Regions from separate parts of the Lactococcus sp. bn62 genome, predicted to be linked through region 2. Evidence: predicted binding sites of a transcription regulator. Region 2 holds the regulator's gene; each other region holds the start of a gene.
What was found. The regulator NrdR, encoded in region 2, represses ribonucleotide reductase genes. The targets are predictions, from matches to a motif close to ACACNATATATNGTGT.

Region 1: the regulator NrdR is predicted to act here: its motif matches at 5,698-5,713, upstream of P3G65_RS09290 (deoxynucleoside kinase).
Region 3: the regulator NrdR is predicted to act here: its motif matches at 7,788-7,803, upstream of nrdD (anaerobic ribonucleoside-triphosphate reductase).

Annotation. Positions count from the first base shown of each region.
Region 1 covers NZ_CP120417.1:1,771,322-1,781,802, reverse strand. The annotation lists gene rny (ribonuclease Y) at 219-1,835, shown strand; gene gmk (guanylate kinase) at 1,988-2,617, shown strand; gene rpoZ (DNA-directed RNA polymerase subunit omega) at 2,735-3,094, shown strand; gene P3G65_RS09295 (primosomal protein N') at 3,246-5,573, shown strand; gene P3G65_RS09290 (deoxynucleoside kinase) at 5,820-6,476, shown strand; gene P3G65_RS09285 (TIGR00730 family Rossman fold protein) at 6,473-7,027, shown strand; gene P3G65_RS09280 (nucleoside 2-deoxyribosyltransferase) at 7,011-7,490, shown strand; gene fmt (methionyl-tRNA formyltransferase) at 7,800-8,753, shown strand; gene rsmB (16S rRNA (cytosine(967)-C(5))-methyltransferase RsmB) at 8,743-10,014, shown strand; gene P3G65_RS09265 (Stp1/IreP family PP2C-type Ser/Thr phosphatase) at 10,035-10,481, shown strand, end outside.
Region 2 covers NZ_CP120417.1:1,496,372-1,506,852, forward strand. The annotation lists gene dnaI (primosomal protein DnaI) at 1-522, opposite strand, end outside; gene P3G65_RS07700 (DnaD domain protein) at 525-1,688, opposite strand; gene nrdR (transcriptional regulator NrdR) at 1,726-2,175, opposite strand; gene trmB (tRNA (guanosine(46)-N7)-methyltransferase TrmB) at 2,179-2,832, opposite strand; gene P3G65_RS07715 (phosphotransferase family protein) at 2,893-3,672, opposite strand; gene P3G65_RS07720 (Veg family protein) at 3,838-4,101, opposite strand; gene dnaB (replicative DNA helicase) at 4,210-5,586, opposite strand; gene rplI (50S ribosomal protein L9) at 5,588-6,040, opposite strand; gene P3G65_RS07735 (DHH family phosphoesterase) at 6,037-8,004, opposite strand; gene P3G65_RS07740 (HAD family phosphatase) at 8,066-8,725, opposite strand; gene P3G65_RS07745 (Cof-type HAD-IIB family hydrolase) at 8,843-10,249, opposite strand.
Region 3 covers NZ_CP120417.1:1,933,062-1,943,542, forward strand. The annotation lists gene P3G65_RS10060 (energy-coupling factor transporter transmembrane protein EcfT) at 1-759, opposite strand, end outside; gene P3G65_RS10065 (energy-coupling factor ABC transporter ATP-binding protein) at 761-1,606, opposite strand; gene P3G65_RS10070 (energy-coupling factor ABC transporter ATP-binding protein) at 1,603-2,436, opposite strand; gene P3G65_RS10075 (DUF2325 domain-containing protein) at 2,502-2,996, opposite strand; gene nrdG (anaerobic ribonucleoside-triphosphate reductase activating protein) at 2,993-3,592, opposite strand; gene P3G65_RS10085 (APC family permease) at 3,783-5,228, opposite strand; gene nrdD (anaerobic ribonucleoside-triphosphate reductase) at 5,442-7,682, opposite strand; gene P3G65_RS10095 (cysteine hydrolase family protein) at 7,843-8,355, opposite strand; gene P3G65_RS10100 (APC family permease) at 8,460-9,821, opposite strand; gene P3G65_RS10105 (L-threonine 3-dehydrogenase) at 9,969-10,481, opposite strand, start outside.

The sequences.
Region 1 (10,481 bases), 270 kb from region 2:
GGTTTTACTAATCATAATCTTTCATCTTTCACTCTTCAGGATATCATGCTTTTAAAATCAAAATGTCAAAAAGTTGAAAGCGGTAAAATACTTAATTGAAACATATCCTAAAAAATGGTAAAATATAGGGAGTGTTTCTCTGCAAACACATATGATTTATAATCAAGCTATCTGCCTTATTGAACCGCGATAAGGCAGGTATGAATAAAAGGAGACAAATGAACGTCATATCACTCGTTCTGCTTGTCTTGTTGATTGTATTGGTTATTGCCTTTATTTTTTATGCCCAAAATATTAAGAAAAACAAGCAAGATGCTGAGAGTCTTTTTATGCAGGCAGAAAACAAGGCAAATGAGATAACGGCAAATGCACAGCGTGATGCTGCTCTTGTAAGAAAAGAAGCGGAAATCCTGAGGGACGAAGCAGAAGCATTCAAGAAAGAAGCGCGCTTTAATCTTCGCGAAGAAGAACAAAAGCAACGCCGTGAAATCGAAGATGAATTTAAGCAAGATCGTAAGGAGTTAAAAGAAACTGAACAACGCCTAAAACAACGTGAAGAAGTTCTAGACCGTAAGGATGATAAACTTACAAATAAAGAACGTAGCTTAGACTCTAAAGAGGAAGCGCTCTCTAAAAAAACTGATACACTCAATAAACGTGAGCAAGAACTTTTAGAAATTGAAGAAAAGAAACAAGAAGAATTAGAACGTATCGCTGCTTTAACAAAAGATGAAGCGAAAGAAATCATTCTTAGTGAAACCCGTGATGGTTTAACCAAAGAAATGGCACAGCTGATACGTTCAAGTGAAGAAAAAGCACATGCTGAAGCTGATAAACGTGCGAAAAACATTGTTTCACTTGCAATCCAACGTGTCTCTAGTGATTCGGTTGCTGAACAAACGGTATCAGTAGTTACTTTACCAGATGATGGCATGAAGGGACGGATTATCGGACGTGAAGGTCGGAATATCCGCACCTTTGAAGCCTTGACGGGTATTGACGTAATTATTGATGATACTCCAGAAGCTGTTGTATTATCTGGCTTTGATCCGATTAGACGTGAGATTGCACGAATGACCTTGGAGCAACTGGTTCAAGATGGTCGTATTCACCCTGCACGTATTGAGGAACTTGTTGAGAAAAATCGCAAAGCATTGGATCACAAGATGCGCGAGTATGGCGAACAAGCTGCCTTTGAAGTGGGAGCACATAACCTCCATCCAGATTTAATGAAAATCATGGGTCGCTTGCATTTCCGTACTTCTTATGGTCAAAATGTTCTTGACCATTCAGTTGAGGTGGCAAATGTTGCTGGAAACCTTGCTGGAGAGATGGGCGAAAATGTGAGTCTTGCAAAACGTGCCGGCTTCTTACATGATATCGGTAAAGCTCTGGATCATGAAGTTGAAGGTAGCCACGTCGAGATTGGTACAGAACTTGCACGTAAGTACAAGGAAAATCCAGTCGTTATTAATACTATTGCGAGTCACCATGGAGATACAGAACCAAACAGTAATATTGCTACTTTGGTTGCTGCAGCTGATGCTTTAAGTGCAGCACGTCCTGGGGCACGTCGTGAGTCGATTGAAAATTATATTAAACGTCTGCGTGATTTGGAAAATATCTCAACAAGCTTTGACGGTGTTGAAAGTGCCTTTGCATTACAGGCAGGACGTGAAGTTCGTGTCATGGTTAAGCCAGAAAAGCTTACAGATGATCAAATCGTAATTCTTGCACGAGATGTGAAAAATCGTATTGAAGACGAGATGGATTATCCAGGAAATATTAAAGTTACAGTTATTCGTGAAACACGGGCTATTGACTATGCAAAATAAAAAGTACTCCCAGCAGTACTTTTTTATTTTGAAGAAGAATAAAAAAGTTATGTTACGTTTAAATTAATTAAAGTTACTTTGTGTTACGCAAAGTGGATATATAAGCCCAACTTTGCTAGAATAGATTGTAAACAATAAGTGAGGTTAAAAAGATGCCCGAACGTGGTTTATTAATTGTCTTTTCTGGTCCTTCGGGAGTAGGAAAAGGTACTGTCCGTGCGAAAATTTTTGAAAATGAAAATAACTTTGATTACTCTGTATCAATGACAACACGTGCACAACGCCCTGGTGAAGTAGATGGAAAAGATTATTATTTCCGCACACGTGAAGAGTTTGAAGAAATGATACGTAAAGGTGAGATGTTAGAGTATGCTGAATATGTCGGCAATTACTACGGTACACCTTTAACCTATGTCAATCAAACTTTAGATGAAGGTAAGGATGTATTTCTTGAAATCGAAGTGCAAGGAGCCTTGCAAGTTAAGGAGAAAGTACCAGATGGTGTATTTGTCTTCTTGACGCCCCCGGATTTGGAGGAGCTACGTGGTCGACTTGTTGGCCGTGGTACTGATAGTGCAGAAGTAATCAATAACCGGATGATGAAAGCAAAAGAAGAAATTCGCTTGATGAGTGAATACGACTATGCTGTTGTCAATGATAAGGTTGAACTTGCTGCAGAACGTGTCATCAAGATTATTGAGGCAGAACATTATCGTGTCGATCGTGTAATGGAGCGTTATGCACATATGATTGAGAAGTTAGACGAAGACGGTAAAAATTAAAAACAAGAGGCTTGAGATTTTAGCTGAAAGACGCTTAGGTTGTTTTAAAGTAAGAAGAACCCATTGGTGACTGAGATCCAATGAAACAGCGTACAGAAAAGAAAAGAGGAAACTGATATGATGTTAGAACCTTCAATTGACAAATTACTCCAACACGTGGATTCAAAATATTCACTCGTTGTTTTGGAAGCCAAACGTGCTCATGAATTGCGTGATGGCGAACGTCCTACAATGGAATTTAAATCTGTTAAACGTACATTACAAGCCTTGGAAGAAATCGCGGCAGGAACAGTAACGATTCACCCTTCGCCAGATGCTAAACGTGAAACATTGAAAGAAAAACGTGAATTAGAACGTCTTCAACAAAAAATGGCTGAAAAACTTATCCGCGAACAAATCGCGAAAGAAGAAGCCGAAGAAGAAGCAAAACAAAAAGGTAATCGTGCAGCTAAAGCAGCTGCAGCTGCAGCTGAATAAGAAATAGTACCAGCTTTCAAAGATTTATTTTATATAGAAAATCTTTGGAAGTTTTTCTTTATCCCAAATTCAGAGTTGACATTCGGTTAGCTCTTTTTGCTATAATTAAATTACTATATTTAGATACAGAAGAAGTAAGCAGAGGAGAAAAATGTTCAAAAAAACAGCACGAATTATTGTAGATGTTCCTCTGATGCAGATAGACAAACCGTTCTCCTATGCTATTCCTACAGAATTGCAAGAGTTGATTGAGCCAGGAATGCGCGTTCATGTTCCCTTTGGTAAAGGCAATCGGCTGGTTCAAGGAATTATTATTGAAAGTGTAGATGAGGAAGAAGAGGGACTCAAAGAAATAGCGGAGCTGCTCGACTTAGAGCCTGTTTTGACAAAGGAACAACTCCGCTTGGCAGATGAAATGCGCCATACTGTCTTTTCTTACAAAATTTCTTGCCTTAAAGCCATGTTGCCTAATTTATTGAATTCAAGCTATGATAAGATTTTGACTAATCAAGAAGGCATTCAAACCAAATGGAGCGCGCTTAGTGAAAGTCAAAAAGTCCGAGCATTAAAAGATGTCAAGTCAGGAAAGTTATCCGTTAACTACTCTGCAAAGTCAAAAGAAAATAAGAAAACAGAAAAGTATTTAAAGGCTAATGCTAAATTGGCTACCTTTGAGATTGGCAAAGCGGCCAAAAAAAGAGCAGAATTGAAAGATTATCTTTTAAACCAAGAAGCAAGTGTGCGTCAAAAAGACTTACCATTTTCTTCGGCTATCATCAAGTATTTTATAGAAAATGAACTTGTTGAAGTGACTGAAAAAGAGATTTCAAGAACAGCGGCTGTTTTTGAAGCTGTCGTTCCTGATAAAGCAAAAGTTTTGAATCATGAGCAGCAACTTGCCTTTGAGGCAATTGTTTCTTCTGCAGAAAAGCCCTTTTTACTGGAAGGAATTACAGGATCAGGAAAGACAGAAATTTATTTACAGGTTATTGAACATTTTTTGGAAAAGGGACAAACTGCAATTATGCTGGTGCCTGAGATTTCTCTAACACCACAAATGTCTAATCGTTTTATTGCGCGCTTTGGGGAAAAAGTTGCGATTATGCATTCGGGACTTTCGGACGGTGAAAAATATGACGAATGGCGTAAGATAAAGGAAGGACGAGCTCAGGTTGTTGTGGGGGCGCGTTCCGCTATCTTCGCACCTTTAGAAAATATTGGGGTTATTATTATTGATGAGGAGCATGAAACAAGCTACAAGCAAGATTCGAGCCCACGTTACCATGCCAGAGATATTGCCTTATTACGTGCACAATATCATCATGCACGGTTAGTTCTCGGTTCAGCGACCCCTAGTCTCGAAAGCCGAGCACGTGCTCAGCGAAATGTTTATCATTTATTGACACTCACACATCGAGCTAATGACCAAGCTTTCCTACCTGAAGTTCAAATCGTAGATATGCGTAATAACCTTAGTGACAAGTCGGCCAATTTCTCAGATATTTTACTACAAAAAATTCGCGAAAAAATTGAGCGAAATGAACAAGTAATCTTGATGCTTAACCGTCGGGGTTATAGTTCTTTTGTGATGTGTAGAGATTGTGGTTTTGTTGTTGAATGCCCGAACTGTGATATTTCTTTGACCCTTCATATGGATACAAAAACTTTGAATTGCCATTATTGTGGTCATCAAGAGGGGATTCCACAAACATGTCCGAGCTGTCAAAGTCGAAAAATACGGTATTATGGCTCAGGTACGCAGAAGGTTCAAGAAGAATTAGAAAAACTTCTACCAGAAATCCGCATTTTACGTATGGATGTTGATACAACAAAAACAAAAAATGCCCATGAGAAAATTTTAAAGAAATTTGGTCATCATGAGGCAGATGTACTTTTAGGAACACAAATGATTGCGAAGGGACTGGATTTTCCTAATGTGACACTGGTCGGTGTGATTAATGCGGACACTGGTTTAAATCTCCCCGATTTTCGAGCAAGTGAGCGCAGTTTTCAGCTGCTCATGCAAGTTGCAGGACGTGCTGGGCGTGCGGATAAAAAAGGTGAAGTTATCATCCAAACATTTAATCCAGGTCACTATGCGGTTAAACTTGTTGCTGATCAAGATTATGAAGCCTTCTACCGTCAAGAGATGTATTACCGGCAACAACTTTCTTATCCGCCCTATTATTTTACGGTTCAGATCTTAGTTAGTCATAAGGATGAGGATACAGTTGCAAAAAAAGCTTATGAGATAGCAAGCATAATTAAGGCCAGTTTATCAGAGAAGGCTAAAATATTAGGACCAACTCCAAAACCTATTGCACGAACACATAATCTTTATCATTATCAGATACTGGTGAAGTATCGTTTTGAGGAGCAACTGGAAGAAGTCTTAAATCAGGTCCTTGATTTAACACAAAAACGTGAAAATAAAGATGTTAGAGTTCTTATCGATAGTGAACCCCAAAGTTTTGTATAAAAATGACAAGCTACTTGTCGTTTTTTTTGTGGAACATTGTCTGAATTTTATCAGGTTTTCATTGCTTACATTTTTAAAGTTAGCACTATATGTTGTGTTGTGTTATAATTAAAAATGCCTTTAACCACTACATGTTGTGTTTGTGCGTTGGGGCGATTTTGAACAAAAAAAGTGTGTTCATGAGCTCAATGAACCTTTTCAAATAGTATTCTGGGAGTAAGAATACAAAAAGTTAGGAAGGAAAAAATGGCAGTGTTAGTATTAGCTGGAACAATTGGAGCTGGCAAAAGTTCACTTACAGAGATGTTAGCAGAAGAGCTGGGAACAGAGGCGTTCTATGAGAGTGTAGATGATAATGAGGTTTTGCCTCTCTTTTATCAAGATCCACAAAAATATGCCTTCTTGTTGCAAATCTATTTTTTAAATAAGAGATTTGACTCGATTAAAAGAGCACTTTCGCATAACAATAACGTGCTTGATCGTTCAATTTATGAGGACAGTTTGCTTTTTCACCTGAATGCAGATTTGGGACGAGCAACAGAGATTGAAGTAGAGGTTTATGATGCTTTACTGGAAAATATGTTAGAGGAAATCAATACGCTAACTTTTAAAAAGCGCCCTGATTTATTGATTCATGTAAGTGTATCTTTTGAAAAAATGTTGGAACGTATCCAAAAAAGAGGACGCGAATTTGAACAATTGGAATACGATAGTTCATTGTATGGCTATTATCAAGAGTTAAACAAGCGTTACGAAAAATGGTTTGAGGATTTTGATATTTGTCCTAAAATTCAGATTGACGGCGATAAGTATGATTTTGTTGAGGATGAAGAAGCAAAATTGTTTGTCCTTGAACAAATTAAAGATAAACTCGCAGAAATTGAGAAGGAGAACAACAAATGAATCTGACTGTTTTCTTATCGGCTCGTGATGGGAAAAATCCGACACATTTATTACGTAGCAAGAAACTCGGTGAAGCGATAACGCGTTGTGGACATACCTTAGTTTATGGAGGTTCCCAAGAAGGATGTATGGGTGCTGTATCAGATGCGGTGCTAGAGAATAAAGGACAAGTTATTGCTGTTTACCCGGATGGGGTTTTGCCTTTAGAACCACCTCGCCAAAATGCAACAGAGCTCTATCTGGCCAAAAATATGGATGAACGCAAGCGCAAGTTGATTGATCTGGGCGAAGCATTTATTATTTTGCCTGGAGGATTTGGGACAATGGAAGAAGTTTTTCAACTCTTGACAGAAATGAGTATTGGGCAAACAGCAATTCGCCCAGTTATTTTCATTGATAAAGACTTTTATCTTCCTTTATTTAATATGATTCAACAACAAACCCAAGAAGAAATGTTATCTTTAGAAGTTTTAGAAGCCGTTCATCTTGTTGAAACAACCGAACAAGCAATGGAGTTATTAGGAGATTTAAATTATGAACAAGCCATTTGAACAGGCAGTAAAAGTATATCTTGCAGCACCCTTTTTCAGCGAGAGTCAAATTCAAAAAGTGAAAAAATTAGAAGCAGCACTTGCAAGTAATGAAACAGTAGCGTCTTATTTTAGTCCGATGCGTTGCCAACGTCCAGAAGGATTAGCAGAGGATATTGAGCCATTTACACCAGTGTGGGCAAAAGCTACGATGGAAAACGATGTTAAAGAAGTTGAAGCTGCTGATGTGATTGTTGCCATCTTGGATTATGATGGCCAGGATACTGATTCGGGCACTGCATGGGAATTAGGCTATGCGATTGCGAAAGGCAAACCGACTTTCTTAGTACGTTTTGAGGAAGATGTACCGGGAAATATTATGCTCACAGAGCGAAATACCGCCTTCTTTACCGAAGCTGAGCAAGTAGAAACATATGATTTTATGGAAGCTCAAACTATACCTTATACCGGCAAATATATATAGTTATTATTTATTTTTTATTCATTTCGGGGCGAACAAATAACAAAAAGAGAGGTATTGATTTTCTCTCTTTTTTCTTTTTTATCGTAAAGAAGAGTTATGCTGAGTTGAAAGCCTATAATTAAGGGTATGAAAAGGAATAGGGAGTAAGAAAATGTTATAATAAAGGGCACACATTTTTTATAGGATAAGAAAAAATTTTTTATGAAAAATAAAAGAGGAGGATAAAGAGCACGAGTAACCTGTTCAAGGAAATTATCATGAACTTGAAATATTAAGAAAAAGGTTTAGACAACGTGTTAAAATAATACTATGACAAAAACGAAAATCATATTTATGGGGACACCTCAGTTTTCTCAAACGGTTTTGCAAGGATTAATTGATAGCCAACGTTATGATATTTTAGCTGTGGTGACGCAACCAGATCGTAAGGTGGGACGTAAGCAAGAACTTCGACAAACACCTGTAAAAGAGTTAGCATTGAAAGCTAACTTGAAAATTTTACAACCAGAGAAATTATCTGGTTCACCTGAAATGGAAGAATTGTTAGCCTTTGGCGTTCAAGGTGCAGGTATTGTAACGGCAGCCTTCGGACAATTTTTGCCGGGGAAATTGCTTGATGCAATGGCTTTTGCGGTAAATGTTCACGCGTCTTTATTGCCTAAATACCGTGGCGGAGCACCTATTCATTATGCAATTATGAATGGCGAAAAAGAAGCAGGCGTGACCATTATGGAGATGGTTAGAAAAATGGATGCAGGCGATATGGTTGCAAAAGCTTCTACTCCGATTTTAGAAGAAGATAATGTAGGTACAATGTTTGAAAAATTAGCTGTTGTCGGTCGTGATCTTCTTCTTGAAACACTCCCTCTCTATGTTGCAGGAGAAATCAAGCCAGAAGCACAGGATGAAACGCAAGCTACTTTTTCGCCAAACATTAGTCCTGAAGAAGAAAAAATAGACTGGACAAAAAATAATCGTCAAATCTTTAATCAGATTCGCGGTATGAATCCTTTCCCTGTGGCACATACCACATGGAATGAAGGGCGTTTCAAAATCTACAATAGTCGTCCCATTGACACAGACAAACACGGACAGCCTGGCGAAATCATTGACAAAACAAAAAAATCGCTCGTAGTGGCAACAGGTTCTGGTGCCTTAGAACTTTTAGAAGTACAGCCGGCTGGAAAGCCCAAAATGGATATTGTTAGTTTCCTCAATGGTTTAGGACAGAAAGTAAATATAGGTGATCAATTTGGCAAGTAATGCAAGACAAGTCGCACTCGATGTGCTTAATGATATTTTTGGGAATGATGCGTATGCGAATATCGCCTTAGATAGAACGTTACGTGAGGTACAACTTTCGGACTTAGATCGTAATTTTGTAACGGCTTTGGTCTATGGTGTAGTGTCCAAGGAAAAACTTTTGGAGTGGTATCTAGAGCCTTTCTTTAAAAAACAACCGAAACCTTGGGCCAAGATGCTTTTGATAATGACTATATATCAAATCCTTTTTATGGATAAAGTGCCAACTTCAGCTGCGGTTGATGAGGCTGTTAAGATAGCTAAACGTAAGGATGGACAGCAAGCAGGAAACTTTATTAATGCTGTTTTACGTAATTTTATGCGGTCAGAACGCCGAAATGAAGAACCAAAAACTTGGGAAATCAAATATTCTATGCCGAAACTTCTTTTGGATAAAATGGTACGTCAGTTTGGTGGGAAACGTACAGGAATGATTTTAGAGAGCTTAGAAAAACCAAGTAAAGCCAGTCTCAGAATAATTGATCCTCAAGTTACTATTCCTGACACAGTTCCTTCAGAACTCTCGCCGGTTGGCCGTGTGGCAGACCATGGTAATTTTGCTCATAGCCAAGCATTTATTGAAGGAAAAATGACCATTCAGGATGAGACAAGTCAGTTGGTAGCCCCACAACTTGATTTAACGGGAAGCGAGCGGGTTCTTGATGCCTGTGCTGCCCCAGGAGGTAAAACAACACATATCGCTCAATATCTTGATACAGGACATGTTACAGCCTGTGATTTATACGATCACAAGCTAAAGCTCATTGAAGACAATGCGGAACGTCAAGGCGTGTGGGAAAAAATTACGACAGTCAAAGCCGATGCAACACAATTAGAAGAACGTTTTGCAGATGATGAGGACTTTGACCGCATCTTGGTTGATGCACCGTGTTCGGGTATTGGTTTAATTCGTCGCAAACCTGATATTCGCTATCGTAAAGAAAGCTCTGATTTTCTTAATTTACAGGAAATCCAACTAAGAATATTGGACAGTGCTTCGAAAAAGCTGAAGAAAAATGGTATAATGGTTTACAGTACCTGCACAATTTTTGATGAAGAAAACTTTGAGGTAGTCAATAAGTTCCTTGAGGCTCATCCAGAATTTGAACAGGTTGAAATTTTGCACGAAAAAGAAGATATTGTCACAGACGGTTGTATTTTCATTACACCGGAAATGTACCATACAGATGGTTTCTTTATTGCGAAATTCAGAAAACTTTAATTCTTTTATAAGGAGCAAAAGTGGAATATAGTATTTTATCAGACATTGGTATGAAACGTACTGCCAACCAAGACTTTGCAGGCACTTATGTTAACCGCGCAGGTTATCGTCTTTTTCTTTTAGCAGATGGTATGGGTGGTCACAAAGCAGGCAATGTCGCTAGTAAATTAACCGTAGAGGATTTGGGGAAATTGTGGTCCGAATCATTTTTTGATGATGGCACACCTGTTGCGACAATGGAAACATGGCTTCGCAATCAAATCCGTAATGAAAGTGAAAATATTGCAGATTTAGGTAAACTAGATGAATATCAAGGGATGGGAACAACTCTTGAAGCTTTAGTGATGCAAGAAGGACAAGTCATTTCGGCTCACGTTGGTGACAGTCGTACCTATCTCATTCGTGATGGACAATTGCAAAAAATTACAACAGATCATTCTTTAGTTCAAGAACTTGTTGATGCAGGT
Region 2 (10,481 bases):
TGAAAGCTCATTTGCCATAGCGGCCATAATAAAGGATTTTCCTACGCCAAAATCGCCATAAATATAAAGCCCTTTTTCTTGAGGAAAGTTGTCGATAAAGTTTTCTACTTTCCGGAACAAGTCAAATTGATTTTGATTGTCTGTGAAGACATCCGCATAAAAATCAATGTGCTTCATTTCTTTAGGTAAACCAATGATTTGAACACGACGCAATTGATTGCTCACTTCTTGACGGCGGGCTAATTCTGCTGTCGTTTGATAAGAAACATCTGCGTAACCATGGTTCATAATCAAGACAGGCTCATAGCCATCAGCTGCTCTTTTTTCATGTTCTTCGAATTTTTTTCGCTCTTTAACAAATTCATAAAACTTTGAATAGCTCCGCTGTACTTCATCTTCAGTCATTTGATTTTCAGAAATAAAAGCTTGAACTTGTTCATTTTTCATCACTTCAGCGACGAGCTTGTCAAAATTTCCACGTACATCTGGGCGCTTACTCAAAAGTTCTCCAATTGATTCCATGCTCAATTCTCCTTCTTGTCCTTACGACGGGAAGCTTTATATTGCTCGAACTTGGCAATATCTTCTGCACTGGTCGTATTTACGTAGCTGGCATTGGACCATTGTGGTGCTTTTTTGACCAGCTTGCCTGAGTTTTTAGAATTTTTATTGCTTTTTTGCTTTTGTTCCGCTTGCTGCTGACGTTCCAGTATTCTTTTTACTGCTGTTTCAGCATTATATACTTTATGGCGCAGCCAATCATTTGCCAGAGTATTAACAAATCGAGCATTGAGACTCGCATTCCCTTGTTGAATCAAGACATAGTGTATCAAAATATTTTGTACTTGATCTGTAATATTTTGCTTGTCTAAATTATTCAAAATCTTAAGTTCTTCTTGCGAAGCAAAACCACCAGCTTGTTGTTTAAGCTTGTTTAAAAAATCACGCGGGGACACTTCTTTACTGATGACAATCAAATCCTGAAAGCCTTTAGGAAATTCCGATAAGGCAGGCAAAGGCTCAGATTTGCCGGCAAGCATTCTTGTTAAGTTGGCTGTATTCAAAGTCTTGTCAGCATTGGCAGTTTGTTCGGCTGCTTTAAATAATTCATACCAGTTGAGATCAAACTTTTCAGCCAAGCCATACAGGGTCAAGATATCCTGATTTTCATTTGCAAAAGTCAGATGCTGGTTTTCCATAATACTCTTAAAAGAGTTCAAATCAAATTTTTCTGTTTGAACGACTGTATGTGTCGGCTCAAACTTAACAGAATAAACTTCATGGAACTTTTTCGTAATTTCTAAAGCATCAGGTTCATGTTTTTTTGCCAAAGCTTTAACTTTATTTTCACCAATGCGTGAAACCAATAACTGCTTATAAAATTCGTCTGCTAAAAATTCTTCAAAAGTTAAAGGACTTTTTATCTCCATAAGATAACCCGGTTGTTGGTCAAATACCCGCACGAGCCCAATCCCTGAAAGTTTTTCTAAAGCTTCAATAAAAGGATGGAGTCCAAAATCAAGATACTCTAAAAAATGAGAAATCTTGCCCGTCGAAAAAACGCGCAAGAGTTGATAAAGTCCAAAAGCATCTCGCCCAATAATAGGCAAATAAAGTAGCGAAAAAGTATCGGCATCAAAGCTGATTTTTCCTCGATTTAGAATAGAAAATGAATCGCCTGGTCTCATAGTTCATCCTTTTATTTCTCTTTTTTTTTTAGAACCGTTAGTCTTTTTTCGTTATCTTTTTAAGCAAATCTTCGATTTCACTCACATCTTTGAAGGAACGGTACACACTTGCAAAACGAACATAGGTAATATCATCCAAATCCATTAATTCTTCCATAACAAATTCGCCAATAACTTCGGTACGTACTTCATTTTTCTCTAAGCGGCGTACTCTTTGTTCGACACGATCAACCAATTTTTCAATGGATTCACTCGTCACCGGTCGCTTACGAGCACTGCGCACTATTCCTGTGATAATTTTATCACGATTGAAAACTTCACGGGTTTCGTCACGTTTTATGACCAAAAGTGGCATTTCTTCAATCCGTTCAAAAGTCGTGAAACGATTTCCACAATTTTCACATTCACGGCGACGGCGAATCATATTATCAGCTTGACGTGAATCTACTACGCGTGACGATTCAGATTGACATTTTGGGCATCTCATAGCTTAACCTCTCTTTGGGAATTTTGCTTCTAAACGGTAAATCACTTGCCCCTTGCTTGAGAATTTTGCTTCATACTCTGTCATTACATTGACTTTGGCAAATTCTTCATCTGCGTGCAAGTCTAACCAGACTTTTTCTAAAATCATACCATATTGACTCATGCTTGCCAATGAATATTCAAATAGACCGCGGTTATCTGTTTTAAAGTGGACTTGGCCTTCTGGTGGCAAGATTTGTTCATAAGTTTCTAAGAATGACTTATAAGTTAAACGGCGTTTTTCATGACGGGTTTTTGGCCACGGATCGCTAAAGTTCAGATAAACACGTGAAACTTCAGCATCCTCGAAATATTCTGTTAAAGCTGCGCCATCAACCAGCATCATTTGCACATTAGGTAGATTTGCTTCCAAAGCTTTGTCTAAAGCGTGAGATAAAACGGATAGTTGCATATCAATCGCAATATAATTAATCTCTGGGTTTTGAGCAGCCATACCTGTGATAAAGCCGCCTTTTCCACAACCCACTTCAATATGTATGGGATGATCATTTCCAAAACGCTCTGCCCAACGTCCTTTAAAGTCTGCTGGATTTTCAACAACTACATGTGCGTTACTTTCTAAGTGTTCCGCAGCGCCTTTACGATTTCTTACGCGCATTTTTTCTCCTATTTATTGAAAAAATAAGAAGGCAAGCCTCCTATTTTTATTTTCTAAGTTTTAAAATAAACGGCAAAAATTCTGAAAACGCGCAATTTCTTGTTCTGTTTCCTTAATCTGCTCTCTTGCCATATATTCTGAAATCTGACGTAGAAAAGAAAGTTTTCCATACCAGATTAATTCATGTTCTATATTTTTATTTTTAGCTGTTTTATAGCCTGCTTGATGGAGCCACTCTTCCCAGTTTTCTGGTTTTATATAGTGTGTTAGAACATGTGCTATATCCACTAAAGGACTGCTTAAAAGGACCGTATCCCAATCGACGAGATAGACTTTGTCACTTTCGTCATCAACCAACCAGTTTTTATGATTCACATCACCATGAACAACTGTAATCTCCTCCTCTTTTAACTCCGGAAGATTTTCTGAGAGTTCCACAACGACATTTGAGAGAAAGCCATTGGTTTCAAAGATTGAACTTTTACTCAGTACTTGTTTCAAAAGATCAGCTGGAAGCATGACTTCGTTATCTAACTTTTTACAGGCTTCAATAAGCTTTTCGCTTTGATGCAAATGCCGCAAAATTTCGCCAATACGGGAATCATTCATTTCATAAGGTTTCAACGTATGGCCATTAATCCAAGGTTGAGCAGCTAACATGTCACCTTCTGCTGTACGCTTCGTCCATAAGACTTGTGGCGTAATACCTTCAAGATACACACTTGTCAAAAAGGGGCTACAATTTTTTTTAATGAAAACACGCTTATTGTCGCTTTCGCCAACAAAAGCATTCCCTGAACCACCTTTGACAGGCATCATTGATAGGCTTGAAGATGTCATATTTACTCCTTTCTTTGGATTTTTTATATTTTTTTGCTTTGAAAAGTTTTTCCAGTGAAGATTCGTGCCACGAACAGCAACGCCACCCAGAAGCTTTTGTCTAGAGTTTTACGCATCAAATCGTGCTATAGAAAACTTCACAAATAGATTACATCAATAAACAAATTATTTATTTGGATAGTGAATCAAAATTGTTTGAGTCAAAATGTCAGCATATTGATAAGACTCTGTTGTTTTTGGGCCACGTGCTGGAATATTTTCAATTACAAAGTGTGTGGCATAAGTCTCAATCAAGTTGACTTTATGACGATTTTCACGTTTACGTCCAAATTGTGATGTAATTTCAATGGTTTGACCAACATGTTCTTCAACTTGTTTTCTGATATCTACAATTTTTCCTACTTCTTGGCTTTGATTTTGGTTATCCATTTTACTCTCCAATTTTTCTCTAGAAATGCAAAGACAGGCGTTTTCCGCCTAGCTTACCATTATAAATTTTAAATCTTATCCATTATAACACGAATACCCCTAGAAATGCTAGTCTTCATATCTGTTATCAATACTAGCAAATTTGTTGTATTCTTTCAGGAAGAGTAACTCGACAGTTCCCCGACTTCCTGAACGGTTTTTTTCAATAATAACTTCTACTTTATTGTCTACTTCTGGGACATCGTTAAAGCCCTCATCATCATCGTCAGCCCCGGCACGGTCATAATAATCATCCCGATAAAGGAAGGCGACAATATCCGCATCTTGCTCGATTGACCCAGATTCACGAATGTCTGACAAGACAGGTCGTTTATCCTGACGTTGTTCTACTCCACGTGAAAGCTGACTCAAAGCAATGACAGGAACCTTTAACTCTTTAGCCAGGATCTTCAACTGACGTGAAATTTCGGAGACTTCTTGTTGGCGGTTTTCTCGTCCTGTGCCCGAAATCAACTGCAAATAGTCAATCACGATAAGACCAAGATTGCCTGTTTCCTGTGCGAGTTTACGAGAACGTGCCCGTATCTCTGTAATCTTAATCCCTGGAGTATCATCAATGTAGATACTTGCTTTCGAAAGTGTCCCCATAGCAATAAAATATTGGTTCCACTCTTCGTCATTAAGCTGACCAGTACGTAAGTTATGGGATTCAATTGTTCCTTCCGCTGCAAGCATCCGGTTAACAAGGCTTTCCGCACCCATTTCCAATGAAAAGATAGCGACAGTTTTATCTTGTTTGGTCCCAATATTCTGCGCAATATTTAAAGCAAAGGCTGTCTTACCCACGGCTGGACGTGCAGCAAGAATAATAAGTTCCTCCTCATGGAGACCTGTTGTCATAGCATCCAAGGCCGGATAGCCAGTCGCGATGCCGGTAATCGTTGATTTTTGTTTAGCTCGTTCTTCCAGATCGTCGAGATTCATTGACAAGACGTCTGAAATCCGACGAAAGCTTGATGTATTACGTCCTTGTTGCACATCAATCAATGACTTTTCAGCTTCTGCAAGAACATCCTCGGCGGGATCTTCCTGACTGTAAGCTTTTTCTACACTCTGTGTTAACTTATTAATCAGCTGACGGAGCAAAGATTTTTCGGCAACGATTTTCGCATAATAAGAAGCATTAGCTGCCGTTGGGGTTGCAGTGGCAAGCTCAGCAATATAAGCGATGCCCCCGATAGTCTCTAAGTCATTTTGGTTTTCCAAAAGCGAGCGGACAGTTAACACATCAATCGCTTCACGATTGTCCGACAAGTGCTCCATAGCACGGAAAATAATTTTGTGTGCGTTTTTGTAAAAGTCATCCGTAGAAAGAAATTCTTTTACTTCAATCAAGCGGTCACTATCAAGGAAAATAGCCCCCAAAACGGCTTGTTCGGCGGCTAAATCTTGTGGTGGTGCTTTGATAATATCAATATCAGGCATGTTATCTCTCGCTTACTTTGACCTTGACTGTAGCAGTAACATCACGGTGCAATTTGATTGGAACATCTTTAATTCCAAGCGCTTGAATCTTATTGATCAATTGAATTTTACGTTTGTCCACTTTGACATCCAATTGACTTTGAAGTGCTTTCGCGATATCTGCTTTATCCACGGCACCGAAGGTGTGACCTGTTGTTCCCACTTTCATCTTGATTTCAACCATTACATCATCTTGCTCAAGACGTTCTTTCAATGCTTTAGCTGCTGCGAGCTCCTCAGCTTCTTCTTTTTCTTTAGCTTTTGTTTTACCTTGAAGTTCTGCCACAGCAGCACTTGTTGCAACTTTTGCTAAATTTTTCTTAAGGAGAAAGTTATTTGCATAACCTGTGGGTACTTCTTTGATTTCGCCTTTTTTTCCTTGTCCTTTTACATCTGCTAAAAATACTACTTTCATTGTTCGTTCTCTCTTTCCTTAATTAATGCGATGAGATCATGTTTGACTTCATCGATATTTCGTTCGTAAATTTGTGTGGCAGCGGCATTAAAGTGTCCGCCCCCTCCCATGGCTTCCATAATCGTTTGGACGTTATAATCTTTGAATGAACGCGCCGAGATAGAAATATAACCATTTTGGTGATTTGTAATCGAGAATGCCGCTTGAACATCTGCCATATCAAGCAAAGTGTCTGCGGCTTTGGCAGTCGCAACATTATCATATTTTTGGTCAGGTTTACCTAAGGCAACCACAACTCCTGGCGCAACATATTCAGAGTTAAGAATAATTTCATTAATTTTTTTATATTTTTCAAACTTAGTGGCCAATATTCCTTTAATCAGGTTATTGTCAGCACCTTGCGAGCGAAGATAAGCAGCCACTTCAAACGTACGGGAAGTTGTTGCTTTGGTGAAATGCTTCGTATCCAGCTCAATCCCAGCTAGCGCAATACTCGCATCAGTTACCGTCATTTTCGAGTTATATTCATGGAATTGTAAAAGTTCGACTGCTAACTCACTGGCTGAACTTGCGCTTGATTCAATATAAGAAAGCAAGGCATGCTCAGGGAAATCATCATCTCGACGATGATGATCAATAACAACCAGTTTACTAAAGGACTTATAGAAATCAAGACTGAGTGTTTGTGTCGTCTTCGAGTGGTCAACCATGATCAGTAAGGAATTTTCCGTTTTCATATCAAAAGCTGTTTCAAGTTTAATAATATGTGCGAAACCTTCTTCAGTTTCATTTACTAGATCAATGGCCCGGCTCACCTCTGGCATCAATTGTTCAGGATCATAGACCACATAGGCTTCTTTTCCCGACATGTTGACAAAATTTTTCATCGTAATTGCCGCCCCTAGGGCATCCATATCTGGGAAACGATGACCTACGATAAAGACATCTTCACTTTCACTGATGATCGTTTGCAATGCTGTTGAAATAGCACGCGCACGCGTTCTTGATTTTTGAGTACGGCTTTCAGAATTACCACCGAAATAAATTGTTTTGGCTTGCGGCGTATTCTCCCGAAGAACTGCTTGGTCCCCACCACGCACTAAAGCTAACTCAAGGTTGTTAAGGGAGGTTTTCCCGATACTTGGGAAATCATTCCAGCCATAGGATACACCCACAGATAATGTGAGGGGAATCTTGCTTTCAGCTGAATTTTTCCGGAAATCTTTCAGTAAAGAAAACTTATCCTCAATCATTCGGTTCAAAATGCCGTAATCACAAAAGAAATAGTAACGGCTGCTTGAGACACGGCGCAAATATACACCGTATTTGCTTGCAAAACTTTCCAAATTGCTGGCAATCAAACTATTAACCTTGGTCCGTTCACTGTCCGCAATCAAATCTGTGACATCATCATAGTTATCAACCGAAATGCTTCCAATAACAGCACGGCTTTCCTGCAAGCTCTCACGACTGTTAGCTTCAGAAGTGGCATCAGCTAAATAAATAAGATTTTTTTCGTCATCTAAGGTTATAAAATATTTTTTCTTCTCAATCGTGAAAAATTGATTTCTTTCTTCATGATACTTTTGAATAATTGCCTTAACTTCTTCTTTATCAAGGACACGATCATCCCCATGATAAATCAAATCGATAAAGGGGTTGAACCATTCCGGCTCATAGGTCTCTTTATTGTAGCGGATGACACCGATAGGCATATTGTCTAAGGTTGCATTGAGTGAGTTTTCTGCTTCATCATTTATTTTTCTGATAAATTCAACTCTTCTTAAACGATAATTTCGAGCTTGAAGTAAGATGCCGACTGTGATAAGGATGTTCATCAAAAAAAGATAGAACACAGCCATCATTCGTGAGCCCGAAAAGATAAGCAAAAAACTTTCCAGGGCTTGCACGATAACCATGACTAACACAATTGTTATTGGTGAAAACCTCTGTACACTTTTCATTTCCTTCTCCTTTTATGCGTCTATTTACACATTGGCTATATTTTTTAAATGCGCAAAGCTGTCAGTTTGCTGAAAAGCTTTCTAGTTTTTCTTTAACAGCCGTGAGATTGGAAAACCATGCATCTGCTGCGGACTGATTCATTCCAAAACGCGTATCTTCAATCGCCCAGACTGTAGCTCCAGCTGCCTTACCTGCCGCAATTCCTTTTTCGGAATCCTCAATGATTAAGGTTTCTTCCGGCTTTACATTGAGCGTCTTCATGCTTAGCTGATAAATTTCTGGGTGTGGTTTGGTTGCCTTCAAATCATTGCCGGAAAGGATTGACTTGAAGTAAGGACGTAAGCCATGTATATTAAGCATTTCGTCAATATCTTGCATGGCCGAGCTGGAAGCTAAACCGATTTTAAAGTTATCATTTTCTAAGGCTTCTAAAACGGTCTTAACATCTGGGAAAAGCAAATCTTTATAAGGAAGTGGATTATTGTCTTTTAATTTTAAATATGCTGCGTGCAGCTTTGCTACTTCGTCTTGGTCAAAATCTACACCTAAGATTTGCGGCCAGATTTCTCGCATATTCCCTCCGATAAAATCAGAGTATTTCATGTGTTGGATTGAAATATTATGATTGCTAAAGAATTCTTCACGTCTTTGAGCATAGAATTGTTCCGTGTCAACGAGGACACCGTCCATGTCAAAAATTACCGCTTTAAACTTGTTCATTTTCACCTAAAACTCCCTAATTGTCTGCTTATATCTGCTATATTATAACATATTTTTGGACGGAGTTTGTGACCCGGAGGTAACAAGCATAAAAACCGCCTTACAGCGATTTCTTTTTTATTTTTTCTTCTTGTCTTCTTCACGGACACGTGCTTTTCTCAAGGCAATTCTCTTTTGTCTTTCAAGCTCACGCTCTATTTTTCCTTCTGGGGCATATTTTTCTTCCCAATCATCAGGTTTCAAAATTTTATGTGTTTCTGGATCAAAATGCGGTTGTCCATCCGGGAAAATTTTTCCCATATTTGCTGCATGTACAAAGTTGAAAATATCATAAGGGTCAACCCCAGCAAGCACCAAACTTCCATAGGTAAAGTAAAGCAAGTCAATCAAGGCATCGACTTCTCCAATCAACGGCGCTTCGTCTTTTGCCTTGCGTTTAACCTTTAGGACGGCCTTATCCACATCTGCATGCAGATTTGCTGCGAGTTCGTCAAACTTATCACAATCCCCATTTGCGGAAGCATAGAGGAACTCCACAATTTCTTCGACCTTAAAGCCTGCGCGATAGCCCGCCTCCATCGGAGGAAAAGCACGTGGAATTTCTTGACTTCGACCGTCCATCATTTTATGGAATTCTTTTACTTTATTAAAGTTTTGATCACGTGAAATAAAATTATTACTGCTTGAAAAATCAATAAGTCCATAATGTGCAAGTGCCTTAGCAATTCCGTCATGATTGTTACTCGTTGTGACATGTGTCGCTTTTTCTTTAACAAGATCAGAGGCATTGCCCATCGCGATACCATATTCGACATGTGTCAACATTTCTAAATCATTTTCCGAATCACCAAAGGCCATAACTTGGTGTTCATTGAAGCCATAACGCTCGCCAATCATCTTGATACCACGAAGCTTGCCAGAATCACATGGAATCATATCCACAGAGTAGGGATTGCTGCGTGTAATCATCAAATTAGGGAATTCTTTTTCAAGCATTTTCGTTTCTGCTTGAGTCGCGACCATCATGACTTGATAAATGGGCTCACGCAAGATATTTAGAAAATTGGACTGTGGAACCACACGACGTACGACATGCTTAAAACTGTTTCGCGCAATATCCGATGTCCCTGAAGGTAAAATACCGGAAATAATCCCTGCCATCCGTGTTTCACCAAACTTCAAAAGTTTCGAGCCATTGACACCATGAGCTGCTCCTAAAGAGATGTCTCGGTGGTTGTCTTTGGCAAAACGAACGATTTTGCGTAAGGTCCTTTTATCGATCTCTTCCGCATGCAAGACAGCTTTGGGCGTAAAGATGTATTGTCCATTATAAGTTACTGCAAAATCTAAATGAAGCTCCTCCATCAAAGGCAAAGCAAAAGCAGGGCCTCGTCCTGTGGCGATCCCGACTAATATATCTTTACGTTTTAATTCATCGATAGCAACGCGCGTGCTCGGAGCAACTGATCTTGTCCCTGTAAAAAGAGTGCCGTCTAAATCGAAAAATACCGCTTTTATATCCATTTCCATGCCTTATACTCTTAAATTCTTCATGTATCTATTGCTTATCGACTAAATTTAAACCGTCGTTAAGCTTCCTTATCCTATTAATTATACAGGTTTTTTTTCAAAATTCCACGAATAATGGCTGTTCCAAAAAATTAAAATCCCTCTCTCTTTAATTATTTTATAATGGGTTGAGCACTTCGCTTTGTCGCTGTTTATTCACTCCTATAATATGCTATAATAAATTTAC
Region 3 (10,481 bases), 440 kb from region 2:
AAAAATACTCAGTAATAAAATAAAATCATTTTTCGACCATTTGAGCTGACGATATTTACTGCGCCCATCGCCTCCTTGATAGCCTCGTGACTCCATGGCAACTGCTAAATCTTCTGCACGGCGGAAGCTCGAAACAAAGAGCGGAATCAATATCGGGATAATCGAGCGGACTTTTTGCAAGAGATTCCCTTCACCAAAATCCATACCTCTTGCCTTTTGGGCATTCATAATCATGGTTGTATCGTCCATCAATGTTGGAATAAAGCGAAGTGAAATCGAAAGCATAAGTCCTAATTCATGTACCGGTACCTTGATTTTCTTCAAAGGTGCTAAACCAGTTTCAATACCATCTGCCAAGGTTAGCGGCGGCGTGGTCAATGTGAGTACTGTTGACATAAAGATAATTAACACAAAGCGGAAGAAAATATAGAGTGCGTTAATTAAGCTCTCTGTTGATATTTTCAATATCCAAAATTGAAAAATAATATGTTCTCCAGGTGTAAACAGCATCTGAAAAATAACTGTAAATAAAATCAAGCCAATCATCGGTCTTAGACCTTTAAGGAAATAAGAAATAGAAATTCCTGATAAAAGGACACCAGCAAAAGTGTAAAGAATTAAGAGTAAATAGCCTAACCAGTCATGTGCAAAGAAAATCACGATAACAAAAATAAACATGACTAAAAGTTTGCTTCGAGGATCCAGACGATGAATCAGCGAATTTCCAGGGATGTAACGTCCCATAAGCATATTTTGCATTCTACTTTTTCGCCTCCTTCAGCATTTGAATCAACTCTTGACGTTTGATAGGCAAGCGGTCAAAGACCACACCTCGCTGCTCTAACTTGACAGCAAATTCTGTTGTTTTAGGTACACCAAGCTCATGCTGCATCAAAAATTCAACATTTTGAAAAACGTCTTGAGGACTACCTGATGAAATAACACGTCCTTTTTCTAAGAGATATACCTTGTCTGCATATTCGGCCACGTCATCCATATTATGTGTGACCAAAACAACTGTCTGTCCTTCTTGATGCAGGTGACTAAAGAGCTCCATCATCTCGATACGGGCTTTGGGATCCAATCCAGCAGTGGGTTCATCAAGAACTAAAACTTTAGGTTCCATTGCTAAAATTCCCGCAATGGCAACACGGCGCATTTGTCCACCTGATAATTCAAAAGGCGATTTTTCAAAGTTTTTTTCTGCTAGACCGACAAGCTCGAGCTTTTCACGCGCAATTTTAAGCGCCTCTTCTTGCGAAACACCAAAGTTTTGTGGACCAAAAGCAACATCTTTCAAAACCGTTTCTTCAAAAAGCTGACTTTCTGGAAACTGGAAAACAACCCCCACCTTTTTACGTGCTGGCTTGATTTCTTTTTGTTTACTGCTGGCCTGAATGACAATATCATCAATATTGACCTTACCTTCTGTAGGTTGCAACAGGCCATTAAGATGTTGTAATAGTGTTGATTTCCCTGAACCTGTATGGCCAATAAGGGCAGTATAACTTCCTTCTGCCACCTCTAAATTGATGTCAAAGAGCGCTCGACTCGCAAAGGGAGTATTCGGTTGGTAAGTGAAATTTACCTTATCAAATTTAATCATTTTCTCAGTCTTTCTGCTAAGAGTTCTGCCAGTTCTTCTTCATTTAAATATTTTTCTGGCAAGTTAAAGTCCGCTCGTAAATCCTCGGCTAAGTTCGATGTGAAAGGCATATCTAAACCAATATTAATCATATCCTCACCAGAACCAAAAAGTTCCTCTGGCTTGGCGGATTTGATAATTTTACCCGCACGCATGACCAATACACGATCAGACAGGGTAGCTTCATCAAGGTCATGAGTAATCGAGAGCACTGTAAGATTATATTCTGCCTTAATTTCACGGATAACGCGCATGATTTCAGCACGTCCTGTCGGATCAAGCATGGAAGTTGCCTCATCAAGAATAATAATTTCTGGACGCAATGCGATAATCCCTGCAATAGCAACACGCTGTTTTTGTCCACCAGATAATCGTGCAGGTTCCTTGCCTTTAAACTCTAGCAGATTGACTTGTTTTAAAGCCTGGTCCACACGCAAAATCATCTCTTCACGAGGAATACCCTGATTTTCCATTCCAAATGCGACGTCGTCCTCAACAGTTGCTCCAACAAATTGATTGTCAGGGTTTTGGAAAACCATTCCTATTTTTTGACGAAGTGCCCAAACGTTCTCCGAACTTAAAATTTGTCCGTCAATTTTTATATTTCCAGATACATTTTCAAGTAAACCGTCAATAGCACGAGCTGTGGTTGACTTTCCTGAACCATTTTGACCAATGATAGAAACCCACTCTCCTGCTTGGACAGCAAAAGATACCCCATCTAAAGTGGGCGCTTCTTGATCTTCTTCATATTTGAAAGTTAGATTTTCTACTTCGAGGATTTTATTCATAAAACTAATTATACCAAATGACTTGCATTTTCGCTATCTCTCATTTTTGCAAAAAAGCCCTGATGTCAGGGCTTAAACATTTTTGCAAAATCAACTTCCTCTTCAGTAACTTTGAAGTCCTTCAGAGCCGATTTTAAGGCAAGATTTTTTGCTTTCTTGGGTAGCTGGTACTTTTCTTCAGAATTGTTCGTAGAAGGATTAGCCAACTTTTGTTGCGGACTTTTTTTTCTTGGCATTTTTGGCTTCATAGTTTTTTCGGACAACTTTATTTCCGGAAAGGCAAGCTTAAGCTTTTCAATAATCTTTTCTACACCGAAATTACTGCCTATCCAGAAAGGTGTATCACTCGCTTTTGCTGCTTCTTTTGCAAATCGAACTGAAGCATGAGCGACATTGAGGTTCCGAATCATCACAAAGTCAGCTTGCGCCACTAATTGGTCAATTTCGGAACGCCTAGGTTTTTTCTTGTCAAAACCGAGAAAGCCAATTTCTACAGCTGCTAGTCCTTCACGTAAGTCATGCCAATAGCCTGATTCACAAATTACTAACACAGTTTTCATATTAGCTTTTCCTTATGAATTTGTTCTACAGCTGCTTTACCGTCATTAAGTTTTTCCCAGATGACTACTCGATGCTCAGCGAGGGATTTTTTCACATCAATAATTCGTTGATTTGAAGAGCCTCTAAATTGGAGCAATAAGTTTTTCTTACTGAGTTTAAAGCGACCGTCAACAAGTATATCAATATTTCGCAAAAGCTCAAGTTTGGTTTCATCCTCTTGTAGAAGCTCTTCCCAAGTATAACCCGTCCAAGACCAAATATCCTTTTCAGGAAGTTCTGCGCGTATACGTTTGACCAGCGGTAAAGCAACGCCAGTATTGAGGAAAGGCTCACCACCAAGTAATGTCAATCCCTGAACATAAGACTGGCTCAAGTCAGCCATGATTCTTTCTTCTAATTCTTTTGTATATGGACTACCGTAACGGAAATTCCAAGTTGCTTGATTATAGCATCCTTCGCAGTGGAATTTACAGCCGGATAAGTAAAGCGAGCAACGTACACCTTCACCATCAACAAAATTGAAAGGCTTATAATCTGAAACATAGCCCTGTTCCAAATCCGCAGCAAGCCACTCTTGTGGTTTTGGATTATTCATCTGCCATTACTCCTATCTCTATTTTATCTAAAATTTCACAATTCATCCTCTTAATCACAATGAAGAGGATATCATGCAGACAAGCCTGATAAAGCTTGACATTCCTCATTAGACCCTTTAGGGCAATGAGAGTAGCGTATCAAAAAATGAGCAATTTCTTCCGAAACTACTCATTCTATTATACTACTTTTTAGACTAAATCATTTGATTTTTTTTGCTCACGACGCGCAATAAATGGAAGGAGCATCCCTAAAAGAATCAAGACAACTGGTGTCAAAATGTTCGAAGTCAATTGGAACCACCAAGCCGAAGGGTCGGCAGCAAAATCTACTTTTGGTACCATACCAAGGACACATGCTACTAAAGTGAACAAGAAACACCAGATACCAGCAAACATCGCCAAGCGTTTTTGCTTGATAAATTTGTATTCAGAAGTAAAGTGTTTAATCGCACGATTAAGCATGATAAAGGCGAAGAATACCCACATGTAGCGCATTGGCATCACCACTGAGTTTAAGTTTGTCAGCCATTTGACCAATTCGTTCATGTTTCCTATTCCAAGCAAAGGCATCAAAATAACGATACTTACCAAAATTCCTGTCAATACGAAACCATTGATCAGTGTTCCTTTGGCAGTCGTTTTACGTAGCCAAGCTGGAACAAATTGTGCATCTGCATCCGCAAGCAAAATACGCAATGGCGCATCTATTGAAAAGGCAAGCGCAGCAATTTGACCGATACCTTGTGTAAAGGCATAAACATACATCAGGCTATTGCCAATACCATAGTGTTCGCCAAGCATTTGAAAGGCAGCATAGGCACCATTGGCCATGAGGTCATCAGGCAAGTTACCACTTGTAAAGAGCATACCCATCGCAACTGAGCCAAGAACGGCACAGACACCGACCATTGCAGCAAGCATAAACATTGCTTTTGGAAACTCACGTGCAGGACTCTTCATTTGGTTGACATAAGGTGAAATTTTTTCTGCCCCACCAACCGCAAAGACTAGCATAGAGATTGTTGTGAAGTAACTGAAGTCAAATTTAGGGATATACGTGTTGATATTTCCCATATCTGGTGTTGCGATTGCAAAGTCTTTTGCAATAAAAGGAACGCTGACAGCCATCACGATAAAGAGCAAGCTCATGACAAACATTGCTGTTCCTGCAAGTCCCCCAATAACTTTAAGCGTGTTTAAACCTTTTGTTGCAAGCCAGAGGAAGAGAAGGAAAATAATCAATGAAATGATGGCAACCATCGGAACAGACATCAAACTTACAAGCTGTCCATCTCCACGACCAATCCAACCAAAGGCAATCAAAATTGCTTGAGGTTTTTGGGCCAGATAAGGGATATGCACAACCCAATATGTCCAGGCTGCATAGTAGGCAAGACGTTTTGTTGAAGTTTGTTCAACCCACGAACTTACGCCTCCTTTACTGTCTTTAAAAGTTGAGCCTAACTGCCCAACAATAAGTGCATAAGGTACAAAGTAAAGCGCCAAAATCAAAATCCATGAGGTAACAACTGTGATCCCTTGCTGGGCGAAGTTATTGACCACATTTCCCATGCCCCAAACCATGTTGAAGGCGATAAATGCGACGGTAAACCATCTAATTTTTTTAGTGTCCATATTACTCCTTAAAATTTTTTATCACTCTGCGGACAAGACAAAGTAATTTTTTACGCGCCTTTTACAAATGTAAAAAAGCGGTTGCATTAAAATTATAAAATAAAACTTAAACACTGTCAATATTATTCTTGAATTTTCACTAAAATTTTAAATTTGTCCCTGCTTTTTTATCTTTTCATAAAAAAAAATGAATCCTAAGATTCACTTTTTACTTTATTTTACAAACTTGCTCTTTGCATGATCTACAGCTTCACTGTCAATGCTCTCGCCATCTTCAAGAACACCTACAGAGCCATTCATATGTTTGACACGCGCTGATATTTCTTTATGACGGCCATGAACCATAGGGCGAGCTTGAGGGTTACCTAGGTACCCACATGTTCGTTTTACCACATCACATGTTTGTGGGTTAGCATTGTCACATTGGGGACATTTAAAGCCACGCTCAGTCGCAGTAAAGTCTCCTTCGAAACCACACTCATAACAATGGTCAATCGGTGCATTTGTTCCCAAATAGCCGATACGATCATAAGCAAAGTCCCAAACGGCTTCAAGTGCACGAGGATTTTGTTGAATCATTGGATATTCCGCATAGTGGATAAAACCTCCGTTGGCATAAACGGGATAATCTTTTTCAAATTCCAATTTTTCAAATGGAGTTGGATTTTTACGCACATCATAATGGAAGCTGTTCGTATAGTAATCTTTATCGGTGATATCCGCAACAGAACCAAATTTCTCCTTATCCATACGACAGAAACGGTCTGTCAGACTTTCACTTGGTGTAGAGTAAACAGAGAAATGATAACCGGTTTCTTTACTCCAGTCTTTACAATCTTGGTTCATACGTTTTACGATTTCCAAAGTAAAGTCTTTTGCTTCCTTGTTATTTTCCCACGTTGGTCCATAGAAACTTGTTGCAACTTCATAAAGGCCGATATAGCCAAGGGAAACTGTTGCACGTTCATTTTTATAAAGCTCATCGACTGAATCTTCAGCTTTCAAGCGACCCAAGGCCCCATTCATAAAGAGTATAGGGGCATTTTTGGGTTGGGCTTCTTTTGTACGGTTAACACGGAAAACCAAAGCATCCTTAGCAATGGCAATGCGTTCATTAAAAATTTCCCAGAACTTTTCTTTATCGCCTGCCGCTTCAAGTGCAATACGTGGAAGGTTTACCGTTACTACTCCGAGGTTATTACGGCCCGCAGTTACTTCGTTGCCCTTTTCATCTTTCCAACCATGAAGGAAGCTACGGCATCCCATACTTGCTTTAAATGAACCTGTTAACTCGACAATCTTGTCATAAGACAAGATATCTGGATACATACGCTTTGTGGCACACTCTAGTGCCAAGTTTTTAATGTCATAGTTTGGCGTACCGACTTCAAGATTCAAACCACGCTTCAAGGTGAAAATTAATTTAGGGAAAATAGCTGTACGATGCTCTTTTCCTAAACCTCCGATACGGACTTTCAGGATAGCTTTTTGGATTTCACGTGCATACCAGTCTTCTCCTAAACCAAAACCAACTGTAACAAAAGGTGTTTGCCCATTTGAAGTAAAAAGCGTATTGATTTCATATTCCAAAGATTGCATCGCATCATAGATATCTTTTTTAGTTTTTGCTTGAGCATAGGCTTCACGTTTTTCCGGTTGCTCAATCCACTCTTCCGCATCTTTTAAATGCTTCGCATAGTTTAATTTTGCATAAGGTGCTAAAATTTCATCAGCACGGTCAAATGAACAGCCGCCGTATTGTGAGCTAGCTACATTTGCAATAATTTGTGAAGCTTGAGCAGTTGCTGTTTGAATGGACTTAGGTGAATCTACTTGAGCATTCCCTAATTTAAAGCCATTTTCAAACATATTTTTAAAGTCAATCAAACAACAATTTGACATCGTTGTGAAGGGAGAATAATCTAAGTCATGATAATGAATTTCCCCTTTTTGGTGGGCATTCGCTACATGAGGAGGGAGCATCTTTAAACCAATGGCTTTAGAAACAGCACCTGCAGTTAAATCACGCTGTGTATTGAAAACATCGCTATCCTTGTTGGCATTCTCATTGACAACCGTTTGGTCCTTGTTGATCAATTTTTCGATGGTAAAGTTAATGTCTGTTGCCTTACTTCTTTCAAGATCACGTTGTGTGCGATAAGTTGTGTAAACTTCCGCCCACTTTGTTTCACCAAGTTCCATCAACAGATGTTCCACAATACTTTGAATTTCATAAATCTTAACATTATCCGTAAAACGTGTGAATATTTCGTGCACTACACGATCGCAGATTTCTGCTATACGCTCCTCTGAAGCCGGAGGTACTATTTCGTCCCCAGCTTTTTGCAACGCCTCAAAAATTTTGCTGCTGTCAAACTTTACGGAGCGACCATCACGCTTAATCACACTGATTTCTCGATCTGTTACAACAGTGCTTTCCTCAACCATTTTCATTGTTTCGTTCCCCCATTTTTTAATTCCTTGTGCTTCTATTCTATCAAATAAATTTTCCTTTTTCCACTATATCTAGTATCATTTTTTATGAAAACAAAAGAAAGCACACTATATATAGTGTTGAGGCCAAAAAATAAAAAAAGAGCTATTTTTGCTCTTTTTAGTCATTAATCACATTAATTTGACAAGATTTCATTGTTTCTAAAGCTGCACGATGACTTTCTGGAGTTACACCCGCACAACATGAGGCATCAACAGTAATTTTTACTTCTGGAGCAAATGACTTAATCAATAAAGCATTTGAAACCACACATATATCCGTACAGATACCAATGAGTTCCACTTGCTCCACATTCTCATTGCGGATATATTCTGCAAGCTCTACTGAACCAAAGATATTTTTTTCGAACACACGTTGAAAGCCAACTTGTGCTTCCTTACGTATTTCCCAACCCTGAGTACCTTTTTGACAGTGAATTACTGGCAAGTTTTGTCCTTCTTGAGTTGTTAGGTAATCTTCAAAGTGTGTATCTTGTGTAGCAAGTCGTTCATTTTCAGCGTAAGACACCAACTTCTCGATAACCTTTGGAACAATGGCTTGCGCTTCTTTTGTGCCCAAAGAACCATCTATAAAATCATTTTGAAAGTCAATCAATACCAGTAATTTTTTCATAAGCAAATTATAGCAAATTTACTTTAAAAAGCAAATGCTGATAAAAAATAAGCTCTCCTTCCAGCTCCAAAAGAAAAACTCCATACTCGGAGTTTTTTTCTATATTAACGATGGTACTTCTTGTCTAGATGGTTGTATACAGGAAGACCAATTAAAGTAAAGACAACACCAACCAAGGCTGGAACTTGGTTACTCATATAGTCTGAACTAATCAAGGTCATGACTAAGATGAAGACACCACCAATGATTGCAATAATTGGAATAACTGGATAAAGTGGTACTTTATATGGACGGACTAATTCTGGTTCGCGCTTACGTAAGATAAAGACCGTTATGAAAACCATAGTGTAGAAAATCCAAATTACAAAGACCAACATATTTGTTAAGAAGTCAAAAGCATCGCTTGAAAGCATTGTTACAACTAACATGATTGCTGCAATTGCAACTTGCAGAATACCTGAGTTTACGGGCACGCCGCTCGCTGAAAGCTTTTTAAACGTTCTCCAGAAAGGGAAAGATTTCTCTGTTGCCAAAGCGTATGATGCACGCATTCCTGTCATTGAATAACCATTAATTGTACCGTAAACAGAAATTAAGATACCAATTGTGACAAGTTTACCTCCCATACCACCAAAAATTGTATTGGCAACAATAGCAGGGAGATTCGGATCATTTTCCATCAAGGTTGGAATACCTAAAGTACGAATATAAGCTGCATTGATAAAGACATATACAAACATGATAGCAACAATACCAAGAATAATCGCACGAGGCAAATGTTTAGCAGGGTTTTTCATTTCACCGGCAATATTACCAGCATAAATCCAACCGTCATAGGCAAACATAGTTGCTAAAAGACCTGAACCAATTGCAGACGCCAAGGATAAGTTTTCTCCTGCTGTAATAGGAAGCAATTGGAAATCAACACCACCAGGACGAAGTAACCCAACAACAACAATCAAGGCAATCGGAATTAACTTAATCACTGTTGTAACGGACTGAAGGCCTCCCGCAGCTTTAGAACTAATGAAGTTAATTAAGGTAACTGTAATTGCTGCAATTACACCGACTATTGCAGTGTTAGCTGCGCTCACATTCATCCCAAACAAATTTAAAAATTGTGTACCAAATACAACAGAGAGTGCTGCAATATTTGCAGGGAAATAGATAATAGACTGTGCCCAACCTAAGAGAAATGACCAACGTTTACCAAAACCACGTTGAATATAGCGAATCATCCCACCTGTTTCAGGGATAGCAGCAGCAAGTTCTGCAGCAGTTAATCCCCCACAAATTGAAATGATACCACCAAGTATCCAAACCAATATGTGCAATCCTGGTTGGCCTGTGAGTTCCGCAACTCGTCCAGCCTTGAAGAATACACCTGCACCAATAACCGTACCCATTACTGTTGTAAGGGCAGGGAAGAAACCAAGCGTTCGCTTCATTTCATTTTTTTGTTCCATAAGAGCTCCTCTTTCAAAGATAAATTTTTGATAAGATTAATAATAACAATGCTGACTCCTAACATCAGCATTAGAGAGTAATCTTGTAACCGATTACTCTCTTATTTTAACATAATTTTAGATTTTGTGATGGGATGAACTTAGTTTTTAGCCTTTTAATTTTTCTGTAAGTTTTTCAAGCATTTCTTTCGTCATTGCATCTAAATCATATTTAGGATTGAAGCCCCATTCTTCTTTGGCACAAGTTGCATCGATAGAGTTTGGCCAGCTGTCTGCAATACCTTGACGGACTGGATCTACATCATAATCCATTGTAAAGTCTGGCATGAATTTTTTGATTGACGCAGCAATTTCTTCAGGCTCAAAACTCATCGCAGTAATATTAAAAGCGTTACGGTTTACTAATTTGTCTGCAGGGGCATTCATCAAGTCAACAATAGCATCGATAGCATCAGGCATGTACATCATATCCATCTTTGTTCCTTCAGCGATAAAGCTTGAGTAATGACCATTTTTAATTGCCTCGTAATAAATATCTACAGCATAGTCTGTCGTTCCTCCACCAGGCAATGTTTTATAAGAAATCAAACCTGGGAAACGTACACCACGTGTATCAACACCAAATTTAGTGTAGTAGTAATCACAAAGCAATTCCATAGA